One region of the Cutibacterium sp. LaCa_89 genome, then DNA from elsewhere that is predicted to be linked to it. Evidence: riboswitches for the same ligand, from Rfam matches in the RefSeq annotation. Region 1 holds a riboswitch; the other holds the start of a gene.
What was found. A riboswitch is a leader RNA that binds a small molecule or an ion and turns the genes downstream of it on or off. The one in region 1 is predicted to bind cobalamin.
Positions count from the first base shown of each region.

Region 2: linked by a shared signal. The riboswitch ahead of mutA (methylmalonyl-CoA mutase small subunit) and the one ahead of ACP8LP_RS05905 (FecCD family ABC transporter permease) in region 1 are both predicted to bind cobalamin.

Region 1 covers NZ_CP190889.1:1,269,909-1,277,236, forward strand. Annotated here, with positions in the region: gene ACP8LP_RS05895 (AlbA family DNA-binding domain-containing protein) at 1-368, shown strand, start outside; partial or broken gene ACP8LP_RS05900 (IS481 family transposase) at 546-1,538, opposite strand; partial or broken gene ACP8LP_RS05905 (FecCD family ABC transporter permease) at 1,660-2,622, opposite strand; cobalamin riboswitch at 2,784-2,905, opposite strand; gene ACP8LP_RS05910 (hypothetical protein) at 3,380-4,708, shown strand; gene ACP8LP_RS05915 (hypothetical protein) at 4,766-5,332, shown strand; gene ACP8LP_RS05920 (hypothetical protein) at 5,339-5,968, shown strand; gene lpdA (dihydrolipoyl dehydrogenase) at 6,152-7,328, opposite strand, start outside.
Region 2 covers NZ_CP190889.1:683,766-691,093, forward strand. Annotated here, with positions in the region: gene ACP8LP_RS03140 (nucleotide sugar dehydrogenase) at 1-135, opposite strand, end outside; gene ACP8LP_RS03145 (tyrosine-protein kinase domain-containing protein) at 202-1,482, opposite strand; partial or broken gene ACP8LP_RS03150 (transposase family protein) at 1,448-1,729, shown strand; partial or broken gene ACP8LP_RS03155 (ISAs1 family transposase) at 1,803-2,453, shown strand; gene ACP8LP_RS03160 (UDP-phosphate galactose phosphotransferase) at 2,568-3,050, opposite strand; gene ACP8LP_RS03165 (alpha/beta fold hydrolase) at 3,271-4,233, shown strand; cobalamin riboswitch at 4,304-4,555, shown strand; gene mutA (methylmalonyl-CoA mutase small subunit) at 4,636-6,546, shown strand; gene scpA (methylmalonyl-CoA mutase) at 6,543-7,328, shown strand, end outside.

The DNA of each region.
Region 1 (7,328 bases):
ACTACCCGGTGGGTCTACCGAATCATTGCATGGCTTCGGACATTGAATCTGCTCTGATCGACTTCATCGCACTGCTGCGTGCTCACGCTGCGAGCCGTCAATCGAATGCCGGGTTCCAGGTGCGGGTAGGTTTGGTCGGAAATCCTAGCGAGCCGATCTATATTCGCACGACGGAATCAAACACGAACTTCTTGCTGCCAGAGGAGTACGCGGAGCCGATCCACCGCTTCCGGCTGGTGTCGACGGAACTTGATCCACTGGCACCCATCGAGACTGTGATGCCAGTCGCCAATGATCTTGCCCGAGACTTGATAAATCAAGGTGGAGTCAAGTTCTTGAAGGTTATGGCTGAGCCGGGCGACGATTAGTCGTACTTGTTTAGGTCTTGGCGATGCTTATCTGACTACCGTCGCGGAATTGGAAGGTGACGGTGTCGTCGGTGTTGACGGTGCCTTTGTCGAGTAGGGTCACGCAAAGATAAGGGCTGAATACCTGCCGGGCTACGTTAAGGTTGGCGGTTTCTTGTTGGTAGTAGCGGTAGGCCGCTAGGTGTAATCGCCGGACAGGTTAGGTACGCGGTCGGCGGGTGATTTGCCTTTGAGCGCGGTGTGCCCGCGGTGGTGATTGTAGTGGTGCAGCCAGCCGGGGAGTTCGGCCAGGCGGTCGGTCTCGCTGGCGTAGGGCCGTGCGTAGGCCCACTCGGCGACCAGGGTCCTGTTGAACCGCTCGACCCTGCCGTTGGTCTTGGGCGTGTAGGGCCGGGTGTACTTGTGCGTGATGTGGGTGTCTTTGAGTGCCTTGTTGAAGACTTTGGACCGGCAGCAGGAGCCGTTGTCGGTCAGGACCCGCTTGACGGTGATGGCCTGGCTGGCGAACCAGGCCTGGGCCCTGGTCCAGAACCCGGCGGCGGTGTCCTTGCGCTCATCGCTGAGGACCTCGACGTAGGCCAGGCAGGAGTGGTCGTCGACGGCGTTGTAGATGTAGTGATACCCACCCCCGCTGGCGGATCAGCCACGGTTGCGTACTCCTTGGGCGCATCCGACCATGCGGTGGCCGCCGCCGTCGGGGATCCGGCCCAGCTTCTTGATGTCGACGTGGACCAGCCAACCGGGGGTGTCGTGTTCGTAGCGGACGGGTGTGGGCTAGGCGCGTAGCCGGGCGCCGGTGGCCTTGTCGATCCAGGTCAGGGGTGGGCATCCGTAGCGTTGCAGGATCTTGCCGACGGTCGAGACGCTGAGGTGCTGGTGGCGTAGGTGGTAGGCGATGCGTGCTGGGCCCCACTGGTGGGTGATGCGCTATCCCACCACCCGTCGTTGCGTGCGACGGCAGACCCGTCGGGGCTGGTGGTGGGGTCGGCTGGAGTGATCACGCATTCCGGCCGGCCCGTGGGCGCGGTAGCGCTGTGCCCAGCGTCGGGCCGTGGTGACGCTGACGTTGAAGCGTTCGGCGGCCCGACGCAGGGGCCAGCCATCCTCGACGATGCAGCAGGCCAGGCGCAAACGTCCGGTTTCGGACAACGGGGCATTACGGTGGGTCATGAGGGCCTCTTGGGAGTCGTGCTTTGTGTGGTAGCAACACACTCCACCCACAGGCCCTCGCCCGTGCCCAGCCACAGCTGTCTCTGACCAGCCCGATGTACCTAACCTGTGTGGTGGTTACACCTAGCAGACCTGTGACGATGCTCAACGGAGTCTCCTGAGGTCGGCTCGCCACCCGGGAGAGGACGTCGACCCACACGAGGAAGAGCGCACCGAACAAAGCGCTGACCGGCAGGACGACGTGATGGCGCGGTCCCACGCGGAACCTAGTGAGGTGGGGAATGACGAGGCCCACGAATCCGATGCCGCCGGAGACCGCGACGATCGCGCTCACGAAAATGGCCTGGACGATGAAGAGGGCGACGCTCAGGCCGGTGACCGGGACCCCGAGCGAGGAGGCGAGTTCCGGGCCTGCTGCCAGCGCGTCGAGCCACCTCGATCCAATCATGAGCAACAGCAGGGTGACGAGGACCACCACCGCCGTCGGCACGAGGGTCTGCCAGGAGGCACCCGCCACGCTGCCCAACAGCCAGAAGAGGACGGACTGGGCCGATTTCGGGTCGTTGCTGTGGAAGACCAGGAAGCTCGACATCGCGCTGAAGGCCGAGGACATGACGACACCGGTGAGGACGAGCCGCAAGGGGCTCAGACCTCCCTGGGCCATGGCGATGCCGAACACGGCCGCGGTCGCGACGAGGGCACCTCGAAGGGCACCCAGGTACAGCGAGTACACGCCGAAGGCCGCCAGCGTTCCCGTGGTGATGACGGCTGTCGCCCCGACGCTGGCCCCTGCCGAGACCCCGAGCATGTACGGATCGGCCAACGGGTTGCGTACCAAGGTCTGCATGACGGCACCACCGACGGACAGTCCGGCCCCGGCAACGACGGCCAGCACCGTTCGTGGAAGTCGCAACCCCCACACGATCTGGTCCGCGGTGGCCTCGACGCTGCCTCCGCGCACGTGTACATCCAGGACGTGCCACGCCTGTTCGACGGGCAGCCGGATCGTGCCGAAGGCCAGCGAGAGCACGACACTCAGAGCAAGAGCAACCGCCAGGACCAGCAGTACGGGCCCGGCGGGCAACCGGCGATCCTGGTGGGCCCGCGATGACGTCGATCCGTCCGACGATTGCCGTTGCCCGCGCGAAGCGCAGGGATGGGTGTCTCGATGGCGGACGTGTGGCAAAGGAACTCCTGGCGGTTGGCGCCCATCTCGCGAGGCGTACGGCGGCTGCATTCGCCGGGAGGTTTTCGGACTCGGGGTCGCGCGGCTCGTCCCCCTTCCCAGGTGTCTCCACCCAGTGGGCTCGCGGCGAGCCATCACCCACACCGCTGCGCGTCAATCCTGGATTCGCACCAGGTTCCCTGGCCGGCGAAACGCACCGTACCACGCAGGTGGTGAATCGTCCCATTCATCCATGAACCCGCCCCGAGAATCCAAATTTCCATCCCGAGCGACATGTCCAAGAAGTGGCGGATGTCTCACTCGTACACTGTCCACAGGCGAGGTCATGCAGTGATGGCGGCCCCGGAAGGCGACGTGCGGATTCGGTATATATTTACGAGATGATATAAATGCTGTCGACGGGTCCAGTGGTCTTGTTATTGCCTGGGGGTCATTGCACCGGTTCGGTGTCCGATCACATGCTCGTCATCACGGGTTCATGTCCTGTTCGCAACCGCGTCATTACTGGATATTCCCGATCGCCGCCCTTCATGAATTGAACCTCCGCGTCGCTAGCATTGGATCGCAGATCCTCCCGGGATGGTTGCCCATGCTCCTTGACAGGGGCGTGCATCGACTTCCACAGGGGCTCTGTGAAGCACGTCAATTCCTATGGATGCGAATCCGTGAGGAGTATGAAAAAGCCATGCCCTTGAAGAGACGTCCAGGGCGCAGAGTTCTCGCGGCGACTGCCTCGGCAGTCCTCGCAGTGTCTGCCATGATGCAGCTGCCGGCGGCTCACGCCGTCATTCCACCCAAGCCGCAGGGCTATCCGATCGCGCACCTCTATGAGTCGTGCACGGATGCCTCCGCCCACGCCCAGGGATACCCCGAGTGGCATTACGGTGAGACGGGACGACGCTACCTCAGCGACGGCACGATCCAGTTCACCAACCGCACCGATCAGGTCGTGCCGTACACCGGCACGATCGAAACTGAGAGCAACCACGACATTTCGGCGACCTCGGCGGCGAAGCTCCCCTCTGGATGGAACACCACCGCCAAGTCTGACATCGGCCTCAAGATGTCCAATGGCTGGGTCGAGGGTGAGACCGTCGGTCCCGTCAAGCTCAAGCCAGGTGAGTCGATCCGCGTCGAATACGGCGTCCTCGAGAAGGACTTCGTCTCGATGTTCGTCACTTGCCGCGACGGCGTCCTGCAGAACTCCAACGGTGCTAACGTCATTCGTGGCACCGGTCCGGCCGGGCGATACGCCTTCGTCTACCTCATCCACGCCGACGGCTCCATCTCGGATCTGGCGATGCAGATCCCGTCGCGCCACGCGGGTGCCAACAGCAAGCCGATGGGATCGGACGCGTACACCGCCATGTCGGGCCCCAGCCTGGAGTCCGTGGCGAAGCCGACCGACCACGTCGTCGAGCCCGCCGTCGCTCCGCAGAAGGATCCGTCCTGGCCGGCGAAGGGTCAGACCTGCCGTGCCCGCGACATCGCGTGGTACCCCTACGACATCTCGTCGATCCAGCCCACCTACCGCAAGCCCGGCTACTCGACGGACTTCCTCAACTGGTCGAAGGCCCCCTACGACTACCACCCGGTGACCGACTTCGTCGTGGGCGCCCAGTACAACGGGTACGCCAACTGGATGGGTCGCTACGGCCGCCCGCCGGCAGGATGGCTTGGCTCGGTTGACAGCACCTACCGTGCCTATATGCCCGTCGGAACCGCCCTCGGTGCGGTACATCTGCAGCCCGGTGAGCGTGTGCGCGTCACCTATGGCACGACGATGACCCGCGTGAACTATCGCGAGATCCACTGCGGCAGGGACGGAAAGTACAGCTTGGTGTCGAACTACGGCACCGCCTCGGCGCCGAGCGGTTTCTGGGCCGAGGCCACCGTCACCTCCCGGGACGGCAGCGTTCGCAAGATCGACGTCACTCCCGACAAGTACCGCCAGCTCCCCCTGCCGACTCAGTCAGACCGCTGACCTAGGCGTCCCCGACACCACGACCACCGTCAATCCCGACCACGAAGGAGAACACTCATGATCACCCGACTTCTTGCCGTTCCCGCAGCCCTCGTCGCCTCGGCCGCTTTCACGGTCGTTCCGGCCCAGGCTGCTACCCCAGCCCAGGCCGCCAACCCCACGACGATCGGCGCCTCCTGCGCCAGCATCGGTGAGACCGGCCAGACCATCACCCGGACCCGTAGCTACTTCGACGGCTCGGCCGGCACGTGGACCATCTCGAACTACAACGACGAGCCGCTGCCCATCACCCGGACCATCACCGAGACCAAGACGAAGACCTGGAACGTCTCGGCCGGGGTCGACTTCCCGATCCTCGACCTCATCCACGTCACCTTCTCGACGAGCTACACCGACAGCCAGTCCTACGAGGTCGGCGACACCGTCGGCCCGTACAACCTGGCTCCGGGCAAGACCGCGGTCCTGCGTGCCGGATGGGTCGTCTCGGACTTCCGTGGCCAGCACACCGTCTGCGGCTCCGATCACACCTGGAAGGCCAACGGTGGCGAGTTCACCGCGAGCCTTCCGAAGGAGCGTCACATCGCCATCAGCACCCGCGACAACGACCCCTCCCTCGAGGCCTGATCGCCCATGGGATTCCTGACACACCAGGTGCGTCGCGGGGTCACACTCGCGGCGGCGGCTGCCCTGTCAGTGGCCCCGTTCGCCGTCTCCGACGCCCATGCGGCCGAGTCGGCCTCCGCCAGTGACCCCACCCAGTTCGAGCTGCCGCAACGGTGGAACTCCGACTACGAGCCGGGAACCGAGTGCTCGACCCCCGGTGAGAACGGCACCTACCTGACGGCCAAGAAGCGTTGGTTCAAGCAGACCGACGCCTCCAGCGTCGCGAACAACACTGCCAATGCCGTGCCCGTTTCGACGAAGGTGAAACAGTCGCGCACCCAGACCCTCCAGGTCAGCGCAAAGGTTGCCGGTCAGGGTGACCTGGCCAAGATCATGACGCAGACCTTCGGGTTCACCTACGTCAACGAGGTCCACTGGTCGCTCAAGCAGGTCGTCGGGCCCTACACCCTGCCCGCCGGCAAGGAAGGACGTCTGGCCTGGGGATTCATCATCCTCGACGCCGACGCCCAGAACGTCCACTGTGCGCCGAACCTCAGCTGGCAGGCCACAGGTCGCCCGTACCACGTCTCGGCCCCCGAGAGCCGGTACGCCGAACTCCAGATCGACAACCCGGAGTACGAGGACCTCTCGTACTGACACCGGACACCAGAGATCGAGGGGCCGCGGATGACCGCGGCCCCTCGATCCGTCTTCGTCGTGGGTCTCATGCCCGGCATTCGCGTCTTCGAACTCGCTCTGTTGCAACACCGGGGCTTGCGGCCCAGACGCCGAGGCGGGGCCCCGTCATCAGGACCCCGCCTCAAGCCATACATGAGAACGTCAGATGTTGATCATCTCTCCGCCAATACCCTCGACAGCATCCTTGAGAGCCTCCGACAGGGATGGGTGCGGGAAGATGTTGCGGGCCACCTCGTCAGTGGTGATGTCCCACATCTGTGCCACGGTGAGCGCCGGGATGAGCTCGGATACGTCGTGTCCGATGATGGTGGCTCCCAGCAGCTCGTTGTGACGGGCGTCGGCGACGACCTTGACGAAGCCGGACCCGTCACCCATGCCCCAGGCCTTGCCGTTGGCCGAGAACGGGAACCGTGACACCTTGACGTCGTAGCCCTGTTCCTTGGCCTGGGCCTCGGAGTAGCCGAAGGTGGCGACCTGCGGCTGACAGTAGGTGACCCGAGGGATCATGGCGTAGTTGATGGGCATGGTCTGCGCCCCGGCGATGGTCTCGGCGGCGACGACGCCCTGGGCCTCGGCGGTGTGGGCCAGCATGAGCTTGGCCGTGCAGTCACCGATGGCGTAGATGCCCGGGACGCTGGTGCGCATGAAGTCGTCGATCTCGATGGCGCCGCGTTCGGTGAGCTTGACGCCGGTGGTCTCCAGGCCGTACCCCTCGACCCGCGGGGCGAAGCCGACAGCCTGCAGGACCCGGTCAGCCTCGAGCACGGTGGACTCGCCGCCCTTGGCCGGACTCACCGTCACCTTGACCTTGTCTCCCGAGTCGTCGATCGACTCGACCTTGGTGCCGGCCATGACCTTGACACCGAGCTTCTTGTAGGCCCTGGTGAGTTCCTTGGAGACCTCGGGATCCTCATTGGGGACCATCCGGTCGAGGTACTCGACGATCGTGACCTGGGCGCCGTAGTTGGCCAGGACGTAGGCGAACTCGGTGCCGATGGCGCCGGAACCAGCGATGATGATCGATCCGGGGACCTCGTCGGAGAGGATCTGCTCCTTGTAGGTGACGACGCGGGCCGACAGCTGGGTTCCCGGCAAGGTCTTGACGGTGGACCCAGCGGCGATGATGCAGTTGTCGAAGGTGATCTCGTCGGACACCTGACCCTGCCCGTCCTTGACGACGACGGACTTGGGCCCGGTGAACTCACCCCACCCGGAGAACTCGGTGATCTTGTTCTTCTTCATGAGGTAGTGGACACCCTTGACCATCCGGTCGGACACCTCACGCGACCGGCTGTAGGCCTTGCCGAAGTCGACGGAG
Region 2 (7,328 bases), 590 kb from region 1:
GATCGTCGTCTGTCCGTTGTTGACCATCGAGACGCGTTCGGCGTCGATGTCGACTGCAACGACACGGTTGTGCTGGGCGAGCAACACTGCATTGGCCATGCCGACATAGCCCAGTCCTGCGACGGCGATTTTCACGGGCACTCCCAGGTAGCTGTGTGCGACGGCGTGAATGCTGGCCGTCGCACATGGACCACCATCATCTTAGACGTGTGCGTTGTGGTGTTTGGAGGTTGCCCGTCGAGGAATGCTCTTACTCCCTGACGTCTCCTGTTTCTGGGGTGTCGGCTGTGAAGCTGTGGCGGGTGATGACGAGTAGTCGCTGTCGTATTTCGTGTATCCGTAGCCGTACGCCGATTCGCCGTATCGCAGATGTGACAGTTTTGAGGAGTCGGCACGGTTCAGGACGATGCCCGAGACCATGCCTCCTGCGTTCTCGATGGAGGAAACTGCGCTTTTAACCTGGTCGACGGTCGTGTGTCCGACCTGGGCCACAACGATGATGGTGTCTGCCAACCGGGAGAGAATCACGGAGTCAGTGACGGGCAGCACTGGCGGGGCATCCACGATGACGACGTGGTCTTGTGCCAAGAACGACAGCAGTTCGGACATGTGCTCCGAACCCAGCAGTTCGGAGGGGTTCGGAGGAGTGTCAGTACAGGGCAAAACACTCAGACCAGTTGTCGGTGTAGTTCGCAGTGCCTGGTCCAGAGGCGCCGCTCCGATGAGGACTTCTGGAAGCCCCAGACCGTCGTCAAGATCGAAGTTTTTCTGCGCCTTTGGCCGTCGTAGATCAGCATCGATGAGGATGACGTCGTCTCCTGCGAGGGCCATCACCTTGGCTAGATTCCCCGCCACTGATGACTTTCCCTCACCCATTACTGACGACGTAACAAGAATGACTTTCGACGTGCTGTCAATCATGGCATAGCGAAGATTCGTGCGAAGCTTCCGGATGGCCTCAGCAGCCTTGAAATCATCGGTCAAGTCAGTCGAAAGGGTTTCGATGGTCGACGACGTGGGGATAGTAGCGAGAATGGGTTTTTCGATACGGTCAGTAATGTCGTCTGTGGTGTGAATGCGGCGATCAGCGAGGTGTCGGATGAGAGCTATGGCGTAACCCAGGATGATTCCTGCCAAGAGGCCCGCGATAATGTACTTCGCTGGCGAGGGTGCCTTCTTCGCCTGGGAAAGATCAGCAGGGGTCATCATGACCACCTGTACTGGAGAGTTCTTTCCCTCGAGGCTTTTCACCTGCTTGGATGATTCGGAGATGACGGAATTAGCGATATTTCTGGCTATGGTGGTGGCAGGGTCCCGGAAAAGTCGGTAGGAGTGTGCTGTGACTAGGGGTTGAGTCGGGTCCAGCGTGTTAGATGGGTGGGCGAGGCCGTCCCGGATGGGATGGAAGTAGCCATGCAATCTACCGATCCCGAGGACCCCGCCCGCGATGCCATCTTCCCCCACCACGCCGCCCAGGATCATTCCTGACACGCCCCTACCTGATGCCCGACTGGCCGATCATCTGTCCAGGGTCCCCGACCCCCGCCAGGCCCGAGGCAAGCGTTACCCCGTGCCGGGGGTGCTTCTGGTCGCGGTCTCGGCGGCGATGGCCGGCTGCCGGGGCTTCACCGCCACCGGCGAGTGGGCAGCCAGACTCACCGACAAGAACCTGAACGAATTCGCGCTGAGATCGGCCCCCGGCGAATCCACCCTGCGGAAACTCGTCGCCCGCATCACCGCCGCCCTGGACGGGCACCTGTGTCTGTACGCCTGGACCCGCACCACCCTCGCCGGCGCGCCACGTGATCGCCGTAGACGGGAAAACGCTACCGGGCTCCCGCTCGGCCACCGAGCGGGCCCGCCACCTGGTCGCCGGCCTCGACCACATGTCGGGGACGGTGATGGCCCCACCGGAGGTCGAGGCCAAGTCCACCGAGATACCGGCGCTGCCCGCCGTGATCAAGGCGCTGGGCGAGCGCGCGGCCGGTGCAGTCATCACCGCCGACGCCCTCCATACCCAGACCGTTAGTGCTACCGCGATCCTCGCCGCCGGTGTCGACTACGTGTTCACCGTCAAATCCAACCAGCCCACCCTGCACAAGAACCTGGCCGGTCAGCCGTAGAAGAAGGTCCCCGCCGGCCACGTCGACGTGGAGAAGGCCCATGGCCGCCTCACCCGGCGCACCCTGAAAGTCCTCCAGGCCCCCACCGGCCTGGGATTCCCCGGCGCCGCGCAGATCGTCCACCGGCGCTGGGTGGCCACCCGGGCCGGGAAGAAGACCACCGAGATCGTCTACCTCATCACCTCGGTCACGCTACCTGAAGGCTCTGCGGCCCGGATCGCGGCCTGGACCCGCGGCCACTGGGGTGTAGAGAACCGGCTCCACTGGGTCCGAGACGTCACGCTCGACGAGGATCGTAGCCAGATCCGCACCGCATCGGCCCCCACGTGATGGCCACGATCAGGAATCTGGCCATCAGCATCCACCACCTAGCCGGGGCCACGAACATCGCGAGAGCCACCCGGCAAGCCGCCTGGGACCCACCCGCCACCTGCACACTCCTCCTCACACTCTGACCACACCACCACTACAGAAAGAAAGCACGACTCTTCCGGGGCCCTGGACGAGGAACAAGGATCGGGAGACCGACAGCTTGAACAGATAACTGAAAATTGCCAGAGAACCGAAGGCCCACAGAGTCCCCCGCGCCACGAGCTGATACTCCTGTAATCCCGAACTCAACAGCCGGATTCGATGGCTGTCGTTGGCTGAAAGAATGAGGAGCCGCACCAGGCCGAAGACCACGGCCAATGCCGAATAGGTGATGTGCCGGGTGCCGGCAATCGTCTGGCTGTCTGGGCTTGGCCAACGGATATATATCGTTGTGATGAGCGCTACGGCTATCGCCAGCGCGTCAGAGAGGGTAAGTCCGAAACGTATGCGCGTCGGCCAGTGAAGGCGTCCGGCGGCCTTGCGGGCAACTTCGGTACTGATGGCGGTGCCTTTCGAACGTGAGAGCACTCTCAAGCTGAAGTCATTCCGAAGCATTCATATCATGAAAGTGACAGTCCCTGCCGGGGCGCGACCATCGCGGATGCTTGGCGGGTTGATCGCCTCTACGGCAAGGCACAATGCAGTGTCAGACTCGTCCGGGCGACGGGTGAGCGCTCCGGTACGTTCTCTCGCGGCCAGGCTGTGTGATAGCCGCGATGAAGACGTCGGTATGGTTGAGACGGTTTTGTCCGGGGTGAGCTGTCTGGGAGGAACTATGGACACCATCACCATCACCGCTGATGACGGAGCCGACGTCGACGTCCTTGTCTGGCGTCCCGAGGCTGCGTCGGGGCGCCCCATCAAGGGCTTGGTGCAGTTCTGCCACGGTATGGCCGAGTACGCGGCTCGCTATGACGAGGTCGCCCGGGTGCTTGCAGCCGACGGCTGGCTCGTCGTGGCGAACGACCACCGTGGCCACGGGCCGCGTGCTGCTGCCATAGGAGAACTCGGAACCACGTCTGATCGTGGCTACCACCAGCTGCTCGACGACCTGTCCGCCGTCGCTGACCACTTCATGGCCAAGCTGGAGGGGAAGCCGTGGTTCCTCGTCGGACACTCGATGGGGTCGTTCCTTGCCCGTGTCCTGGCCGTTCGTCGGGGACGCGAGATGGCCGGCCTGGTCATCATCGGCACCGGCTCCTCCCTGGGGCCGTTGAGCACTGTCGCCACCGGGCTGGCCCAGGCCCAGGTGCTCATGGTGGGGGAGGACTCCCGCAGCCCGCTGCTCAACACGCTGTCCTTTGGGTCCTTCAACCGAGCCTTCCTGCCGGCCCGCACCGACTATGACTGGTTGTCCCGAGACGCTCACGTCGTGGACGCCTACAACGACGACCCGCTGTGCGGTTTCGTCTGCACCGCAGCCTTCTACCGCGAACTCGTCCGACTCATCGAACTCGCCAACTCCACCGAGATCTTCCGAGCGACTCCACCGGCACTGCCCATTCTGCTGATGTCGGGCGCCAAGGACCCGGTGGGGGACTCCGGCAGGGGAGTGCGCCAGGTCGCGCGTCAGTTGCGCGACTCGGGCTCGCGTGAGGTGGACCTCGTTCTCTACCCCGGGGCGCGCCACGAGATCCTCAATGAGGTGAACCGTCGACATGTCCACGCCCACCTGCGCGACTGGATTGATGCCGTCGCTGCCCGGCCCCGGACCTTGCAGGTTCGGAAAGCACGGTGAAAGGCCGCTCACGTTCGTTTCGCACAATCGTGCACATGCACCCCCGCTGCGTGAAGGCGATTGTGCGCAGCCTAGTATCGTAGGTGCTGGTGCCGAGGAATCCCATCCGGGGTTTCAAGGCGGTAAGAGGGAATCCGGTGAAACTCCGGAACTGCCCCGCAGCGGTGAGTGGGAACGACATCACCATCGTCGCCCATCTGGTTCTCGGACCGGGTGGACGTCGATCAAGCACTGGGCTTCGGTCTGGGAAGCGGTGACGTAGGACTCGTCGGCAGACGAGGTGCCCATGAGTCCGAATACCTGCCAGAGCGTGTGGTGCACTCCGCGTGTGCCACAGCGTCCGAGGTCTCGAGGGCCGGCCGAGGTCGTCCAACCATCCACAGCGGAGCAGGAGTCTGACGAATGACTGATCCTGACAACCTCGCATCCAAGCCCGTCGAGGACAGGATGCCCGAGGAGTTGAGCCTGGCCGGGGACTTCCCGAAGGTCACCCACGAACAGTGGGAGGACGCGGTCCTCAAAGTCTTGAACCGGGGTCGCCCCGAGGGCAAGGAACTCAACATCGAGCAGGGAATGAAGCGCCTCGAGCCGACCACGGTCGACGGCATCCAGATCGAGCCGATGTACCGGCGTCAGGATGCCTCCGAGAAGCTCGGCGCTCCGGGCGTACCGCCCTTTACCCGCGGCACGACGATCCGTGACGGTAGCATGGACGCGTGGGACGTCCGAGCCCTTCACGAGGATCCCGACGTCGAGTTCACCAAGAAGGCCGTCATCGCTGACCTCGAGCGTGGCGTGACGTCCCTGTGGCTGCGGGTCGGTGCCGACGCCATCAACCCCGAGGACATTGCCGGCGATCTCAAGGACGTGCTGCTGGACCTGGCCAAGGTCGAGGTCTCCAGCCGCGACGACCAGGAGGCTGCCGCCGAGGCCCTCCTCAAGGTCTACGCCGATTCCAAGATCGAGCCCGACAAACTGTCGTTCAACCTCGGTCTGGATCCGATCGGTTTCGCCGCCCTCAACGGTGGCACCCCGGATCTGTCCGGCATGGGCGAGTGGGTCAGGAAGATCGAGAAGTACAAGAACTCCCGCGCCTTCGTCGTTGACGCCACGATCTACCACAACGCTGGTGCCGGCGACGTGCACGAGCTCGCCTGGGCCATCGCCACCGGCGTCGAGTACGTCCGCGCTCTCATGGAGCAGGGACTGACCGCCGAGCAGGCGTTCGACGCCATCAACTTCCGGGTGTCCGCCACCCACGACCAGTTCCTGACCATCTGCCGTCTACGCGCCCTGCGCACCCTGTGGAACCGCGTCGGTGAGGTCTTCGAGGTGCCGGCCGCCAAGCGTGGTGCCCGCCAGGAGGCCGTCACCAGCTGGCGTGAGCTGACCCGTGACGATCCCTACGTCAACATCCTGCGAGGCACCATCTCGACCTTCGGTGCTGCTGTCGGTGGTGCCGAGGCCGTCACGACCCTGCCCTTCGATGCCGCCATCGGCCTGCCGAAGAGCGACTTCTCGCGTCGTATCGCCCGCAACACTGGCATCATCCTCGCCGAGGAGTCCAACATCGGTCGCGCCAATGACCCGGCTGGTGGCTCTTTCTACGTTGAGGCTCTGACTAAGAAGCTGGAAGAAGCCGCTTGGGTCGAGTTCCAGGCCGTCGAGGCTGCCGGTGGCATGGCCGCCGCACTGACCGGCGACCACGTCCGCACCGAGCTCGACAAGCTGAATGCCGAGCGCGCCAAGCGTCTGGCGACCCGCAAGCAGCCGATCACGGCCGTCAGCGAGTTCCCGCTGCTCGACGCCAAGACGGTCGAGACCAAGCCGTACCCCGAAACTGCCGAGCGCAACGGGCTGGAGTGGCGCCGCGACGCCGAGATCTTCGAGGCCCTCGTTGATCGTTCCGCCACCTGCTCCGAGCGTCCGAAGGTTTTCCTGGCTTGCCTGGGAACCCGTCGTGACTTCGGTCCTCGCGAGGGATTCTCCGCCCCGGTGTGGCACATCGCCGGCATGGAGACCCCGGAGTGCGAGGGAGGCACCACTGAAGAGGTCGTCAAGGCCTTCAAGGAGTCCGGTGCCGAGGTCGCTGACCTGTGTTCGAACGCCAAGACCTACGCGGCCCAGGGCCTCGAGGTCGCCAAGGCCCTCAAGGAGGCTGGCGCCAAGCTGGTCTACCTGTCGGGTGCCTTCAAGGAATTTGGTGATGACGCTGCCGAGGCCGAGAAGGTCGTCGACGGGCGCATCTACCTCGGAATGGACGTCGTTGACGTCCTGACCACCACTCTGGACACGTTGGGAGTTGCCAAGTGACCACCCTGCCTCGTTTCGATTCCATCAACCTCGGAGACTCTCCGGTCCCCGCGGACGCACAGGAGCAGTTCGCCAAGCTGGCCGCCGCCGCTGGTGAGCAGGAGCCCTGGACCACTCCGGAGCAGATTCCGGTCGGTCACCTGTACTCCGAGGACGTCTACGCCGACATGGACTGGCTGGACACCTACGCCGGTCTGCCGCCCTTCACCCACGGCCCGTACGCCACCATGTACGCCTTCCGTCCGTGGACGATTCGTCAGTACGCCGGATTCTCCACCGCCAAGGAGTCCAACGCGTTCTACCGCCGTAACCTGGCCGCTGGTCAGAAGGGTCTGTCGGTCGCCTTCGACCTGCCGACCCACCGTGGTTACGACTCCGACAACCCGCGTGTTCCCGGTGACGTCGGCATGGCCGGTGTGGCCGTGGACTCCATCCTGGACATGCGTGAGCTCTTCGCGGGTATTCCGCTGGACCGCATGTCGGTGTCCATGACGATGAACGGCGCCGTGTTGCCGATTCTCGCCCTGTACGTTGTGACCGCCGAGGAGCAGGGTGCCAAGCCCGAGCAGCTCGCCGGAACGATCCAGAACGACATCCTCAAGGAGTTCATGGTTCGTAACACGTACATCTACCCGCCGCTGCCCTCGATGCGGATCATCTCCGACATCTTTGCCTTCACCAGCGCGAACATGCCGAAGTGGAACTCCATCTCCATCTCCGGCTACCACATGCAGGAGGCCGGCGCGACCGCCGACATCGAGATGGCCTACACCCTGGCCGAC